2 linked regions of the Azoarcus sp. CIB genome follow. The protein of the gene in region 2 interacts with the protein of the main gene of each other region in a pairwise test. Links are inferred from orthologs where the notes say so. Each region holds a gene or a part of one and is shown on either strand. Other genes may lie near its edges.

What was found.
Region 1: the proteins of hflK (region 2) and ftsH interact in binary tests that used the Escherichia coli proteins (3 or more experiments, as listed by UniProt). The link is inferred for Azoarcus sp. CIB from one-to-one orthologs.

Annotation. Positions count from the first base shown.
Region 1 is NZ_CP011072.1:3,366,317-3,376,433, forward strand. What follows is about bases 3,115-6,003. They hold ftsH (ATP-dependent zinc metalloprotease FtsH), read right to left. Parts: upstream 5,563-6,003; coding sequence 3,667-5,562; downstream 3,115-3,666. Other genes in these bases: folP (dihydropteroate synthase), read right to left, coding at 3,115-3,592; AzCIB_RS14925 (RlmE family RNA methyltransferase), read right to left, coding at 5,681-6,003. Outside these bases: phosphate ABC transporter permease subunit PstC, read right to left, coding at 1-114; AzCIB_RS14905 (PstS family phosphate ABC transporter substrate-binding protein), read right to left, coding at 182-1,174; glmM (phosphoglucosamine mutase), read right to left, coding at 1,334-2,695; more of folP, read right to left, coding at 2,759-3,114; more of AzCIB_RS14925, read right to left, coding at 6,004-6,304; AzCIB_RS14930 (YhbY family RNA-binding protein), read left to right, coding at 6,344-6,811; transcription elongation factor GreA, read right to left, coding at 6,893-7,369; carB (carbamoyl-phosphate synthase large subunit), read right to left, coding at 7,366-10,117. UniProt on the Escherichia coli protein: Acts as a processive, ATP-dependent zinc metallopeptidase for both cytoplasmic and membrane proteins. Plays a role in the quality control of integral membrane proteins.
Region 2 is NZ_CP011072.1:810,002-815,624, reverse strand. Bases 953-3,869 are described here. They hold hflK (FtsH protease activity modulator HflK), read right to left. Parts: upstream 3,084-3,869; coding sequence 1,821-3,083; downstream 953-1,820. Other genes in these bases: hflX (ribosome rescue GTPase HflX), read right to left, coding at 3,098-3,869; hflC (protease modulator HflC), read right to left, coding at 953-1,821. Outside these bases: AzCIB_RS03620 (ATP phosphoribosyltransferase regulatory subunit), read right to left, coding at 1-740; AzCIB_RS03615 (DUF2065 domain-containing protein), read right to left, coding at 750-935; more of hflC, read right to left, coding at 940-952; more of hflX, read right to left, coding at 3,870-4,258; RNA chaperone Hfq, read right to left, coding at 4,294-4,539; ribosome biogenesis GTPase Der, read right to left, coding at 4,638-5,623.

The sequences.
Region 1 (10,117 bases), 2.6 Mb from region 2 along the record:
CTCGATTACGCGCTCCTTGAAGTTGCGCAGCGTCTTCTTCGCCAGGCGGTCGCTGACGGAGAGCGGACCGTAGGGCACGAGTGCGGCGGCACCGCCGGAATTGTTTTCTTGCATTGGACGCCTACAAACAACAAAAGGGTGCCCGGGCGGAACGCCCGGGCACCACAACCTTCAGATACGATCAGAGCTTGGCTTCGCGAGCCAGCAGCGAATCGATCGTTACACCGACTTCAGCTTCGCCACCGAAGACGGTGCCGAGCTTCTTCTTGTTGACGTGGTCCAAGGCGATCTCATATGCCTTGGCCGGGAGCGGAACGTATTTCACTTCGGTCGCGAGCTTGCTTGCATTTTTCAGATAGTAGGTCACGAAGTCGCGGACTTCAGCCTTTTCAAGGGATTTTTCCGCAACGTAGATGAAGATCGGACGCGAGAGCGGATTATACGAACCGTCAAGCACCGCCGCCGCACCGGGCAGAACTGGCTTGCCTTCCTTATTCACGATCGACACAGCCTTGAGCTTGCCCTGGTTTTCCGCGTAATAGGCATAACCGAAGTAGCCGATGGCGTTGATGTCGCGGGAGACACCCTGTACCAGCACGTTGTCGTCCTCGGAGGCCGTGTAGTCGCCGCGAGAGGCCTTCGCTTTGCCGACGACCGCTTCCGTGAAGTAATCGAAGGTACCCGAATCCGACCCGGCACCAAACAGCTTGAGCGGCGCATCAGGGAAGGACGGATCGATCTGTTTCCAGCTGGTGACGGCGCCCTGCGCGCCCGGCTCCCACATCTTCTTGAGCTGCTCGACCGACAACTGCTTGATGAAGGCATTCTTGGGGTTCGCGACGACGGTCAGGGCATCGAAAGCGACCGGCAGCTCGATGTACTTGATGCCGGCTTGCGAGCAGGCTTCCATTTCCTTCTTCAGAATGGGACGCGAGGCGTCAGCAATGTCGATTTCGCCGCGGCAGAACTTCTTGAAACCGCCTCCGGTTCCGGAGATGCCGACCGTCACCTTCACTTCACCTTTCTTGGAGGACTGGAAGTCCTCTGCGACTGCCTCGGTGACCGGGAACACCGTGCTCGAACCGTCGATCTTGACCAGGGACTGAGCATGCGCGGCCTGCGCTCCCAGCACGAGGACGGCGGCTGCGAGAGCAGTCTGCTTGAAACCCGACATAGTGAATCTCCAGTGAATGAACTCTATCATTGTCCGAACCGGATGCAGCGCGCGGAGCCGACAGGCCCGACAAATCGCATCTGCCACGCGGATGCATCCCGAAGTGCGCACACTTTAGTTGCAGCACATTTCAAGAATGTGACAGTTCATATACGGGGCTTAACAGTGGCCGTTCGTTGCTTTTTCGATGCAATCTGCGATCTCACGCGCAAGGCCTTCGACCTCGGCGCAGTCCTGCCCTTCCACCATGACCCGCAGCAGCGGTTCGGTACCCGACGGACGAAGCAGCACACGACCACGGCTTCCCAAGCGTGACTCGGCGTCCTTGGCGGCAGAGGCGATGCCCTGATGTGCCTGCCAGTCGAATCCGGCCGGAAGCTTCACGTTGATCAACTTCTGGGGATAGAAGACGAGATCCGCGCACGCTTCGGCAAGGCTCTTTCCCGTCTGCAGTAGGGCGGCTAGAACTTGCAGGGCGGAAATGATGCCATCTCCGGTGGTGTGCCGGTCGAGACAGATGATGTGGCCCGAGTTCTCTCCGCCCAGCTTCCAGCCCTTCTCCTGAAGCATCTCGAGCACGTAGCGGTCGCCGACCCTCGCCCGGGCGAAGGGGACGCCCAGCCTCCCGACCGCATGCTCGAAACCAAGATTGCTCATGAGGGTGCCCACGACGCCATCGAGACGTCCCCGCGCCCGTTGCGCAGATGCGATCACGTAGAGCAGCTTGTCGCCATCGTAGAGTTCGCCACGCGCGTCCACCATCATCACGCGATCGCCGTCGCCGTCGAGCGCGATACCGAGATCCGCCTTGTTGGCCAGTACCGCCGCACGCAGGTGCTCCGGCGAAGTAGCCCCGCAGCGCTCGTTGATGTTGAGCCCGTTGGGCTCTACGCCGACCGAAACCACTTCGGCCCCGAGTTCGTGAAATACGCTCGGTGCGATGTGGTACGCCGCTCCATTGGCACAATCGAGGACGATCCTGAGCTCTCGCAGATCCAGTTCGTTCGGGAAGGTGCTCTTGCAGAATTCCACGTAACGGCCTGCGGCATCGTCGATGCGCCTCGCCTTGCCGAGCCTGGCCGACTCCGCGCAGCCCATCGGCTGGTCCACGCGCGCCTCGATCTCCATCTCGACTGCGTCGGGCAGCTTACTTCCGTCGGCCGAAAAGAACTTGATGCCGTTATCGTAATAGGGGTTGTGCGAAGCGGAGATCACGACGCCAGCCTGCAAACGCAGGGCGCGCGTGAGGTAAGCCACGGCGGGCGTCGGAACCGGTCCAGCGAGCAACACATCGACTCCGGCGGCGGCAAAACCCGCCTCCAGGGCGGCCTCGAGCATATAGCCGGAAATACGGGTGTCCTTTCCGATCAGCACCGCCGGCCGATCACCGCGCGGCAATTGCTCCCGCCCGACGATCGTCACACCCGCTGCGTAGCCGAGCCGCATCACGAAATCAGGCGTGATCGCGGAGTCTCCGACCTTGCCGCGGACTCCGTCAGTACCGAAATATTTACGCGCCATGACTGCTTCCGATTACAAAACCCGGATTATCGCATTCTCAGCGTTCGCGACGACAGCTGTCGATCAGGACACGCCGAACCGTACCGCCTCCCAAACGGCAACTGCATCGCGCGTCTGCGCCACATCATGCACGCGGACAATACGTGCGCCGCGTTCGATGGCAATCAGGGCGGCAGCGACGCTTGCGACGGTCCGGTCTGCAACGGCACGCCCGGTAATGGCGCCCAACATCGACTTGCGCGACACACCGATGAGCAGCGGATAACCTGTCTCAAGGAAGCAGTCGAGCGCACGCATTAGGGAGAGATTGTGTTCCAGCGTCTTCCCGAAACCAAAGCCGGGATCAAGCAGGATGCGCCCTCTGGCAACCCCCTGAGCCTCCAGCGCGCGCACTTGTCGATCGAGAAAATCAATCACCTCGCCCACCACGTCGTTGTAGTGAGGGGCCTCCTGCATGCTGCGCGGTTCGCCCTGCATGTGCATCACGCACAAGGCGGCATCGGAATCGCTCACCGCCTCGATCGCCCCGGGCGCGCGGAATCCGTTGATGTCGTTGATCAGACTCGCACCCGCAGCCAGGGACGCACGCATGACCGCAGGCTTCACCGTGTCGATGGACACAGGAACCGGCCAGTCGGCAAGGCGCTCGACAACGGGAACGACGCGGTCGAGCTCCTCCTGCTCGGAGACGGAGTCGGACCCTGGGCGAGTCGATTCGCCACCGATGTCAAGGATATGCGCGCCGGCCGCGACTGCACTTTCGCAGCGCCGCAAGGCGGCATCGATGTCGTGGCCGAGCCCATCTCCGCTGAATGAGTCCGGCGTAGTGTTGATGATGGCCATGATGCGCGGGCGCTCGAGATCGATGTCGAACCGGCCGCACTTGAGAACCGCCATGAGCTCTTTCTCCTGAAAAAGAATCGGGCCGACTCTCGTCGGCCCAATTCGAGGTGCGTCAAGGCTTGATCGGATCAGGCGACGGGCGCAGCCGCCGTCGGTGCTGCACCAGGCGCATCGTCGTCGCGCGAGCTCCGGACCGCCTGCGACGTCGGCTTCGGCGCGCGCGGGGGCTGACCCATCATGATGTCTTGGATTTGATCCGCATCCAGGGTCTCCCACTCGAGGAGCGCCTTCGTCATCGTCTCGATCTTGTCGCTGTTTTCCTCGATCAGACGGCGCGCCAGAGCGTACTGCTGGTCGATGATGCGACGAATCTCCGCGTCCACCTTCTGCATCGTGGCTTCCGATACGTTACGGTGAGTGGTGACCTGCCTTCCGAGGAAGATCTCGCCTTCTTCCTCGCCATACACCATCGGGCCGAGGTTGTCCGACATACCCCACTGGGTCACCATCCGGCGCGCAAGATCGGTCGCGCGCTGGAAGTCGTTCGATGCCCCGGTCGTCATCTGCTTCATGAAGATCTCTTCGCAGATCCGGCCGCCGAACAACACGGCGATCATCTGCAACAAACGCTCGCGATCTTGGCTGTAGCGATCGGTCTCCGGCAGTTGCATCGTCACGCCCAAGGCGCGGCCACGCGGGATGATGGTGACCTTATGCACCGGGTCGGTCTTGTCGAGCAGCTTGGCGACCACTGCATGACCCGACTCGTGGTAGGCGGTGTTGCGGCGCTCTTCTTCGGGCATGACCATGGAGCGACGCTCCGAGCCCATCATGATCTTGTCCTTGGCGCGCTCGAAGTCGTCCATATCTACCAGACGCTTGCTCCCGCGTGCCGCGAAAAGTGCCGCCTCGTTGACGAGGTTTGCAAGGTCGGCGCCGGAGAAACCGGGTGTGCCGCGCGCTAGAACGACCGGCTCGACGTCCGGCGCGATCGGCACCTTGCGCATGTGCACCTTGAGGATCTGCTCGCGGCCGCGGATGTCCGGCAGCGGCACGACGACCTGGCGGTCGAAGCGCCCGGGACGAAGCAGCGCCGGGTCAAGCACGTCGGGACGGTTGGTGGCGGCGATCACGATCACGCCGGTCTGCCCTTCGAAACCGTCCATCTCGACCAGCAACTGGTTAAGCGTCTGTTCGCGCTCGTCGTTGCCGCCGCCCATGCCGGCGCCACGCTGGCGACCGACGGCATCGATCTCGTCGATGAAAATGATGCACGGAGCGTGTTTCTTGGCCTGCTCGAACATGTCGCGCACACGTGCTGCACCAACGCCGACAAACATTTCGACGAAGTCAGAACCGGAGATCGAGAAGAAGGGAACCTTAGCCTCGCCGGCGATGGCCTTCGCGAGCAGCGTCTTGCCCGTTCCGGGGGAACCGACCATCAGGACACCCTTCGGGATGTGTCCGCCGAGCTTCTGGAATTTGGACGGATCACGGAGGAAATCGACGAGTTCCGCCACCTCTTCCTTCGCCTCGTCACAGCCGGCGACGTCCGCGAAGCTCAGCGAATTCGCCGACTCGTCGAGCATGCGGGCCTTCGACTTGCCGAACGAGAACGCACCGCCGCGCCCGCCCCCCTGCATCTGGCGCATGAAGAACACCCATACGCCGATGAGCAGGAGCATCGGGAACCACGACACGAAGATGCTCATCAGGAAGGACTGCTCTTCCTCGGGCTTGCTTGCATTGACGGCAACACCGGCGCGGATCAGGTCCGACACCATCCAGATGTCCTGCACCCCGGGTGTATAGACCGTGATCTGACGGCCTTCCTGCGTAGTTGCACGCACGAGCCGACCGTCAACCGTCGCCTTCGCGATGCGCCCAGCCTTCGCCTCCTCGAGGAATTGGGAATATTCCATCGTGTTGGTCGAGACCTGTCGCGAATTGAACTGGTTGAACACCGTCATCAGGACGACGCCGATGACCATCCAGATCGCGAGATTCTTGAAGAGATTATTCAACTTCTTTCCTTATGAGCCCATGGGGGCAGCGAAACATTGACCCATTCTAGTGGCGAACGTTCCACTGCGTAAACCAATGGTCACGATCGAAACAGCCAATCGATGCGGCAGGTTCGGCTCAGTCGGGCTTGCGCCTCAGACCCAGGAGATAGACCTCGGCGCTGCGGTCTCGCGAGGCCTTCGGCTTGCGCACCTGAAGCGAGGCGAAATGGCGCTGGATCTCGCTACGGAACTCCATGAAGCCGGCGCCCTGAAACACCTTGATAAGAAAATTTCCGCCAGGTTTCAGATGCCGTGCCGCGAAATCGAGAGCCAGTTCGCCGAGATGGATGGAACGCGCCTGGTCCACCGTGTCGATACCCGACATATTGGGGGCCATGTCGGAAAGTACAAGGTCGACCGGCTCACCCGCGAGTCGGTTTTCGAGTTCGGCCAACACCGCATCTTCCTGAAAATCGCCCTGAATGAACTCCATGCCGAACAATGGCTCGACCGGAAGCAGGTCGAGCGCAAACACACGCCCGCCCCTGCCGACACGTTGCAGTGCGACCTGCGTCCAGGAGCCCGGAGCGGCTCCGAGGTCGACAACGACCATGCCGGGTCGCAGCAGATGGTCCTTGTCATCGATCTCCATCAGCTTGTACGCGGCACGCGAACGGTAGCCTTCGCTCTTCGCACGCTGCACGTAGGAGTCGTTCACGTGCTCGTGCATCCATGCCTTGCTGGTCTTGGTCCTAGTCATGGGAGTAGAATCCATGCCCCTGAAAGATTTGAGAAAACGATGATCGAACTATCCCCTGCCCGTCGCCGCGAATTGCGGGCCGCGGCCCACCATCTGAACCCGGTTGTCAGCGTCGCGGGCAACGGGCTCACGCCGACCGTGCTGGGCGAGATCGACCGTTCCCTGCAGGCACATGAGCTTATCAAGATCAAGGTTCATGGTACCGAGCGCAGCGACCGCGATGCGCTGATGCAGGCAATCTGTGAGGAACTCGGCGCTGCCCCGGTGCAGCACATTGGGACGATCCTGGTCGTGTGGCGCGAACGTCGCGAAGAGGAAGCGACCGCGTCGCCGAAGACCGCCTCTGCGGTAAACACGCCGCGAGCCGCCAAGGCCAAGTCGGCCCGCGCATTCGCTGCCACGGCGCGACGCACCGCGCTCATCAAGGCCGCCGCGGACAAGAAACGGCTGGCAGAAAAGCGCACCAGAAGCCCCGTTCGCAAGTCCGGGCCGCTCGGCAACAAGTGATCTCGGATTGCAGCAGGGGGCACATGCCACCCTTTACGGAATCGCATATCGGGCCGGGCATTGCTCCCGGCCCGTTTGCTTTCAGATGTAGAGTACTTCGATAATCTCGTATTCACGCACGCCGCCTGGAGCCTGCACCTCGGCGATGTCGCCGGCGTACTTGCCGATCAGCGCGCGGGCGATTGGAGAACTGATGGAAATCTTGTTCTCCTTGATGTCGGCCTCGTCGTCACCGACGATCTGGTAGGTGACCGCCTTCCCTGACTCCATGTCCTCAAGGTTCACGGTCGCGCCGAATACACAGCGCCCATCGGCATCGAGAAGGCGCGGATCGATAATCTGCGCGTTCGCGATCTTTCCCTCGACTTCCTTGATCCGGCCCTCGACGAAGCCCTGACGCTCCTTCGCCGCGTCGTATTCAGCGTTTTCGGAGAGATCGCCGTGCGAGCGCGCTTCGGCGATCGCCGCGATCACGCTCGGACGATCGACGGTCTTGAGGCGATGCAGTTCGATGCGGAGTTTTTCCGCACCATTCACGGTAAGGGGAGTCTTGTTCATGATTGCTTGTTCAGTTCCGCGTGCAGGGACTGGAGGCCGTAAACCTCGAGTCCTTCAAGGTGGCGCATGCCCATGCAGGCGGCGCGGGCACCCTCGATGGTCGTGAACACCGTGAGCTTCGCTGCCAGCGCGCTCGTACGGATGGACCGCGAGTCGACGATCGCCTGGCGCTTCTCCTCGACGGTGTTAATGACCATGCTCACTTCATTGTTCTTGATCATGTCCACGATGTGCGGACGTCCTTCGGTGACCTTGTTGACGACGTTCACGGGAATTCCCGCTGTTTCGATCGCCGAAGCCGTGCCCCGCGTAGCGACGATACGGAAACCGAGTTCATTCAGCTCACGCGCGACTTCGACGGCGCCACCGCGGTCGGTCGGCTTCACGCTGATGAATGCCGTACCCGATTGCGGCAGCCGCACGCCAGCGGCGAGCTGCGACTTCACGAACGCTTCCGCGAAACTGCGGCCGACCCCCATGACTTCGCCCGTGGATTTCATCTCTGGCCCGAGGATGGTATCCACGCCCGGGAACTTGACGAACGGGAACACCGCTTCCTTGACCGAGAAGTACGGCGGAACGATTTCGCCGGTGACACCCTGGCTGGCAAGGCTCTGCCCCGCCATGCAGCGGGCGGCGACCTTCGCGAGCTGCAGGCCGCAGGCTTTGGAGACGAAGGGCACGGTGCGTGACGCACGCGGGTTCACTTCGAGCACGTAGACGGTCGCGTCGTCGCCTTCCCCCTGGATGGCGAACTGGACGTTCATGAGGCCGCAGACGTTGAGCGCTCGCGCCATCGCCTCGGTCTGCCGACGCAGTTCGTCCTGCAGTCTGGCCGACAGCGTGTACGGTGGCAGTGAGCACGCCGAGTCGCCGGAGTGAACGCCAGCCTGTTCGATGTGCTCCATGATGCCGCCGATGATGATCTGCTCGCCGTCGGACAGCGCATCGACGTCCACCTCGGTGGCGTCGTTGAGGAAGCGATCGAGCAGCACCGGCGACTCGTTGGAGACCTTCACGGCCTCGCGCATGTAGCGCTCGAGATCCTTCTGCTCATGCACGATTTCCATCGCACGGCCGCCGAGCACGTAGCTGGGACGCACGACGAGCGGATAACCGATCTCCGCCGCGAGCCGCACGGCCGCCTCGGGGGTACGGGCGGTACGGTTCGGCGGTTGCTTGAGGCCGAGATCGTTGAGCAACTTCTGGAAGCGCTCGCGGTCCTCGGCCGCATCGATCATGTCCGGGCTCGTGCCGATGATGGGCACGCCGTTCTCTTCCAGGGCCTGCGCACGCTTGAGCGGCGTCTGGCCGCCGAACTGGACGATGACGCCGACGGGCTTCTCGATATGTACGATCTCGAGAATGTCCTCGAGCGTGATCGGTTCGAAGTACAGGCGATCGGAAGTATCGTAGTCGGTCGAGACGGTCTCGGGGTTGCAGTTGACCATGATGGTCTCGTAACCATCTTCGCGCAGGGCGAGCGCGGCGTGGACGCAGCAGTAGTCGAACTCGATGCCTTGGCCGATGCGGTTGGGGCCGCCGCCGAGGACCATGATCTTCTTCTTGTCGGTCGGACGCGCTTCGCACTCTTCCTCATAGGAGGAGTACATGTAGGCGGTCGAGGTCGCGAATTCGGCGGCGCAGGTGTCGACGCGCTTGAACACGGGTCGCACTCCGTTGGCGTGACGGTGCAGGCGCACGGCCGTTTCATCCACGCCGAGCAGTTTCGCAATGCGGCGATCGGAGAAGCCCTTGCGTTTGAGTCCACGCAGTTCGGGCGCCTGGATCGCCTTCAGCGAGCGACCGGTGATGGCCTTCTCCGTCAGGACGATATCCTCGATCTGCGCGAGGAACCAGGGATCGATCTTGGTCAGGTTGAACACCTGCTCCTGCGTATAGCCTTCACGGAAAGCCTGGCCAACGTACCAGATGCGCTGGGGACCGGGATTCGCGAGTTCGTGCTCGAGGTCGGCACGGTCGGCCTCGACCTCGTCGAGACCGTAGACCCCCACTTCCAGCCCGCGCAGGGCCTTCTGGAAGGACTCCTGGAAGGTACGGCCCATCGCCATGACTTCGCCGACCGACTTCATCTGCGTGGTGAGTCGGTCGTTCGCCTGCGGGAACTTCTCGAAGGCGAAACGCGGGATTTTGGTGACGACATAATCGATCGAGGGCTCGAACGAGGCCGGCGTCGCACCGCCGGTGATGTCATTCTTGAGCTCGTCGAGCGTGTAGCCGACGGCGAGCTTGGCCGCGACCTTGGCGATCGGAAAACCTGTGGCCTTCGATGCGAGCGCGGACGAGCGCGACACGCGCGGGTTCATCTCGATGACGATCATGCGACCGTCCTTGGGATTGATCGCGAACTGGACGTTCGAACCGCCCGTGTCGACGCCGATTTCGCGCAACACCGCGATCGAGGCGTTACGCAGGATCTGGTATTCCTTGTCGGTGAGCGTCTGCGACGGCGCGACAGTGATCGAGTCGCCGGTGTGCACGCCCATCGGGTCGAGGTTCTCGATGGAGCAGACGATGATGCAGTTGTCCGCGCGGTCGCGGACGACTTCCATCTCGTACTCTTTCCAGCCGAGCAGCGACTCTTCGATCAGCAGCTCGTTGGTCGGGCTCGCCTCAAGACCGCGCTTGCAGATCTCCTGGAACTCTTCCATGTTGTAGGCGATGCCACCGCCGGTGCCGCCGAGCGTGAAGCTCGGACGGATGATCGCCGGGAAGCCGATGCCGCCT
Region 2 (5,623 bases):
GCTGCGAGCGTGCTCAGATCGTCGAGCGCGGCGCGAATCTCGGGTTCGTCGGGCAGGCAGCGGCGCGCCTCGTCCAGCACTTCGGCGCCGCCATACAAGGTCGGCAGGGCGAGCAATGCCGTACGCGCCGGCTCGGCAACGTCGGCGAGCAGCTCGCGCAGGCCCGGCACGTCCTTCGCCTGCAGCAGATCGAAGAGCTCTTCCTCACGCTCCGGCAACATCCCGGCCCGAGCCGCGAGCACGCGGAACAGTCCGACATGGCCCAGGTCGATGCGGCTGGCCGGCACTTCGCCAAGGCGCATCACCTCGGAGAGCAGGCGCACGATCTCGATGTCAGCATCGATGCCGGCATGGCCGTATAGCTCGGCGCCCAGTTGCAGGGGCTCGCGCGTGGCGGTGAGCGTCGACGGCAGTGCGTGCAGCACGCTACCGCAGTAGCACAGCCGCGAAACCCCCTTGCGGTTCAGCAGGTGGGCGTCGATGCGGGCGACCTGCGGCGTCATGTCGGCACGCACGCCCATCGTCTTGCCCGACAGCTGATCGACCAGCTTGAAGGTGCGCAACCGGAGATCCTGGCCGGCGCCGGTCGTCAGCGACTCGAGATATTCGAGCAGCGGCGGCACGACCAGCTGATAGCCATGGCTGCGGAAGGCGTCGAGCAGGCGCCGGCGCAGGCGCTCGAGCTTTTCGGCCTCGGACGGCAGCGCGTCCTGGATGTGATCGGGAAGTACCCAGCGCATGATATTCAGTCAGGAAAACACGGCCAGCAACACCACGCCGATCAGCATCGAGGTCAGCCCGATGAAACGGATCTGACCGTCGGCCATGTGTGCGAGCCGTAAAAAAGTTTCGCGCCAGGCGGCTGGCGCGATAAAGGGCAGGAGGCCTTCGATCACCAGCATCAGTGCGAAGGCCATCAGCAGCTTGTTGCTCATGAGCTCAGTTCTTCTTGCCCCCGTTGGAATCCTTCATGTACCTGAAGAACTCGGAGCTCGGATCGACGACCATCACGTCGCTCTTGTTCGCGAAGCTTTCGCGGTACGCCTCCAGGCTGCGGTAGAAGGAATAGAACTCGGGGCTCTGGCCGTAGGCCTGGGCGTAGGTCGCGGTGGCCTTGGCGTCACCGACACCCTTGATCTGCTGTGCCTCGCGGTAGGCTTCGGCGACGATGACCTCGCGCTGGCGATCGGCGTCGGCGCGGATTTTCTCGGCGATCGCGCCACCCTCGGAACGCAGCTCGTTGGCGACGCGCTTGCGCTCCGCCTCCATGCGGCGATACACGGACTCGGACACTTCGAGCGGCAGGTCGACACGCTTCAGGCGGACGTCGAGGATCTGCACACCGATCTTGCGCGCGTCGAGGTCGGCACGGGTGCGCATGTCTTCCATGATCTTGTCGCGCGCGCCGGACACCACGTCATGGACGGTGCGGCGACCGAACTCCTCGCGCAGGCCGGCATTGACGGTCTGCAGCAGACGGGTGCGCGCGCGCGCCTCGTCGCCCGCGACCGAGACGTAGTAGAGCTGCGGATCGACGATACGCCACTTCACGAAGTGGTCGACCAGCACGTTCTTCTTCTCTGCGGTGATGAAGCGCTCGGGCTCCGGCGTATCCATCGTCAGGATACGGCGGTCGAAGTAGCGCACGTTCTGGATCATGGGCCACTTGAAGTTCAGCCCCGGCTTGTCGATGACTTCCTTGACCTCACCGAGCTGGAACACGACGGCGAACTGCCGTTGGTCCACGGTAAACAGCGTCATCGACGCGATTGCCGCAAGCAGCAGCAGCGCGCCGGCGAAAATCGGCAACTTGTCACGCATCAGCGCTCTCCCCGTTCACGGTCGCGGGCCATCAGGTCGCGGCTGCGTGATTCCATCGAACTATCGGCCCGCGGCGCGGGTGCGGGAGTGGCGGCGCCAGGCGCCGGCGCGGGACTCGCGTCGTGCGAGCCCTGGGTGCCCGCGGCCTGCATCAACTTGTCGAGCGGCATGAACAGGAGGTTGCCATTGCCCTTGGCATCGACCATGACCTTGCTGGTTTTCGACATGACTTGCTGCATCGTGTCGATATACAGGCGCTCGCGCGTCACTTCGGGAGCACGACGGTACTCCGTCAGGACCTGGGTGAAACGGCTCGCGTCGCCTTCGGCGTTCGCGATCACGCGGGACTGGTAGGCATTGGCCTCCTCGATGAGTCGCGAGGCCGTGCCGCGCGCACGCGGAATGACGTCGTTGGCGTAGCCCTCACCCTCGTTGCGCAGGCGTTCCCGGTCCTGGCCCGCCTTCACCGCATCGTCGAACGCGGCCTGCACCTGCTCGGGCGGCTGGGCGTTCTGCATCGTCACGCGGCTGATCTGGATACCCGTGTCGTAGCGGTCGAGGATCTTCTGGATCGCTTCGTGCGCGCTCGACGCCATCTGCTCGCGCCCTTCGTAGAGCACGAAGTCCATCTTGCTCATGCCGACGATCTCGCGCATCGCGGATTCGGCCGCATGCATCACCGACTCGTCCGCATAGCGGTTGTTGAACAGGTACTTCTCCGGGCTGGTCAGCACGTACTGCACCGCGAACTGGATGTTGATGATGTTCTCGTCGTCGGTGAGCATCAGGGCTTCGCGCAGCACCTTGTTGCGCTCGGAGCCGCGATAGCCGACCTCGACGGTGCGCACGCCGGTCAGGTCGACGACGTCGCTGCTCTCGATCGGATACGGCAGGCGCCAGCGCAGGCCCGGCTCGGTCGTCTCGACATAGCTTCCGAAGCGCAGGACGACCCCGCGCTGGTTCGCATCGACGATGTAGAAACCGCTGGCGAGCCAGATCACAGCGACGAGGCCCAGCAGCGCGCCGATGCCGCCGCCGAACTGTTTGAACGAGAGCTGCGGGAACTGCGGCCCGCCGCCATCGCCACCACCGCCGCCACGCGGCCCGCGCTTGCCGCCGAGCATGCCCGACAGCCGCTGGTTGAAATCACGCCACAGGTCCTCGAGGTCGGGCGGCCCCTGATTGCCCCCCTTCCTGTCGTCGCCGCGCTTGTCGTCGCCATTCCCCTGGTTGTTACCCCAGCGTGGATCGTTGAGAGACATTAGAACGCCTGTAATCACGTTTGAATTGGGTCTTTATCGGTGAAATCCGGCGCAATCCCGTCGGGATCGCCCGGCGCGTCCGTGACTGCGCTACGCGCTGCCTCGGCAAGGGCTTCGCGCAGCAGCCCAAGCCCTTCGCCAGTCCTGGCACTCAGAAAAACGCGCACGATCTTACCATACTCGTCCCGCTGAACCCCGGGCTCGGCGCGGGTCAGGTCGACCTTGTTCATGACCATGAACTGCGGCACGGCGCCCGCACCGATCTCGGCGAGAACCCCGTTCACGGCCTCGATCTGTGCCTCGCGGTCCTCGCTCGCCGAGTCTACGACGTGCAGCAGCAGGTCCGCGTTCGCGGTTTCCTCGAGCGTCGCGTGAAAAGCCGCGACGAGTGCGTGCGGCAGGTCGCGGATGAAGCCCACGGTGTCGGATAGCACGACGTTGCCACCCTCGCCCACGTAGAGCCGACGAGAGGTCGTGTCCAGCGTCGCGAAGAGCTGGTCGGCAGCATACGCGCCGGCCTTCGTCAGCGCGTTGAACAGCGTCGACTTGCCTGCGTTGGTGTACCCGACAAGCGACACCGACAGCACGTTGCGCCCTTCGCGCCCGCGCCGACGCACACGGCGCTGCTTCTCGATCTGGGCGAGGCGCTCCTTGAGCACCTTGACGCGCTTGCCGAGCAGGCGGCGGTCGGTCTCGAGCTGGGTCTCGCCCGGTCCGCGCAGGCCGATACCGCCCTTTTGGCGCTCCAGGTGGGTCCAGCCGCGCACGAGGCGCGTCGAGAGATGGTCGAGCTGCGCGAGTTCGACCTGCAGCTTGCCCTCGTGGCTTCTCGCGCGCTGCGCGAAGATATCGAGGATCAGGGCCGTGCGGTCGACGACGCGACACTGCAGCGTGCGTTCGAGGTTGCGCTGCTGCGCGGGCGACAGCGCGTGGTTGAAGATGACGAAATCGGCTTCGTGGGCGCGCAGCGTCTCGGCGATTTCGTCGACCTTGCCGCGCCCGGCGAAGAGCGCGGGATCGGGCCGCGCCCGCCGGCCGCCGACGACGGCCTCGACGCTGGCGCCGGCACTGAGCGCGAGCAGCTTGAGTTCGGAAAGGCGCTCGTCCAGCGCGCCCTGGTTCAGGTCGAGCTGGACGAGTACCGCGCGCTCACCGGCGTCGGGGCGCTCAAACATGGAGCAACTTGGCGTCCATGGGGCGCCGGCGGGAATCAGCTATTGCCGTCACCCGCGTCCTGTTGCTGGATGTTGACCGGACGCGCGGGCACGACGGTCGAGATCGCATGCTTGTACACCATCTGAGTGACGGTGTTCTTCAGCAGCACGACGTACTGGTCGAAGGATTCGATCTGGCCCTGCAGCTTGATGCCGTTGACCAGGTAGATCGCCACGGGGACATGCTCCCTGCGAAGGGTGTTCAGGAACGGGTCTTGTAGAAGTTGCCCTTTGTTGCTCATTTTCAAACCTCGAGGCTGCGTATTATTGTGAATGTAAAGGATTTCATGTTGCACTGCCACATTTGCACGAACAATCAATCCCGGTGTGGAGTTGGAAACTAGTCTTTTCCGATATACGGATTGTGCGAGGTGCGGAATTGTATCCGCAACGGCGTGCCCTGCAATTTGAACGCCTCCATGAACGTACGTTCCAGAAAGCGCACGTAGGACACGGGGACGTGGTCGAGCGCGGCGCCATGGATGACGACGATCGGCGGGTTGTTGCCGCCCTGGTGCGCGTAGCGCATCTTCGGACGGGAAATGCCGTGCCGCGGAGGCGCCTGCTTCGTGAGCGCAGCCTGCAGGGTCCGGGTCAGGCGGGGGGTCGACAGGTTCACCATCGCGGCCGCATAGGCGGAATCGACCGACTTCATGACCGCGGCCACGCCCGCGCCCTTGAGCGCTGAGATGTAGTGGAAGCGCGCGAAGGACAGGAAACCCAGCTTGTGTGCGATATCGCGCTTGATCAGTTCGCGGCGGTAGTCGTCGATGCTGTCCCACTTGTTCACCGCGACGACCAGGGCACGGCCCGAATCGAGGATGAAGCCGGCGATATGGGCGTCCTGGTCGGAGATATCCTGCGACGCGTCGAGCACCAGCACGACGACGTTGCATTGTTCGATCGCCTGCAGCGTCTTGATGACGGAGAACTTCTCGATGGCCTCGAAGATCTTGCCGCGGCGGCGCAGGCCGGCGGTGTCGATCAGCGTGTAATTGCGGCCGTCGCGCTCGAACGGGATTGCGATGGCGTCGCGCGTGGTGCCCGGCATGTCGAAGGCGATGACGCGCTCCTCGCCGATCAGGCTGTTCACGAGCGTGGACTTGCCGACGTTCGGGCGACCGACGATCGCGATGCGCGGCCCGTGGTCCTCGGCCTCGCCCGGCTCCTCGTCGAGCGGGAAGTCGGCGAGCACCAGATCGATGACTTGCTTGATGCCGTCGCCGTGGGCGGCCGACACGGGTAGCGGCGCACCGAGACCGAGCGCATGGAAGTCGGCAGCGACGATGCTGCGCTCCATGCCTTCGGCCTTGTTCACGACCAGAT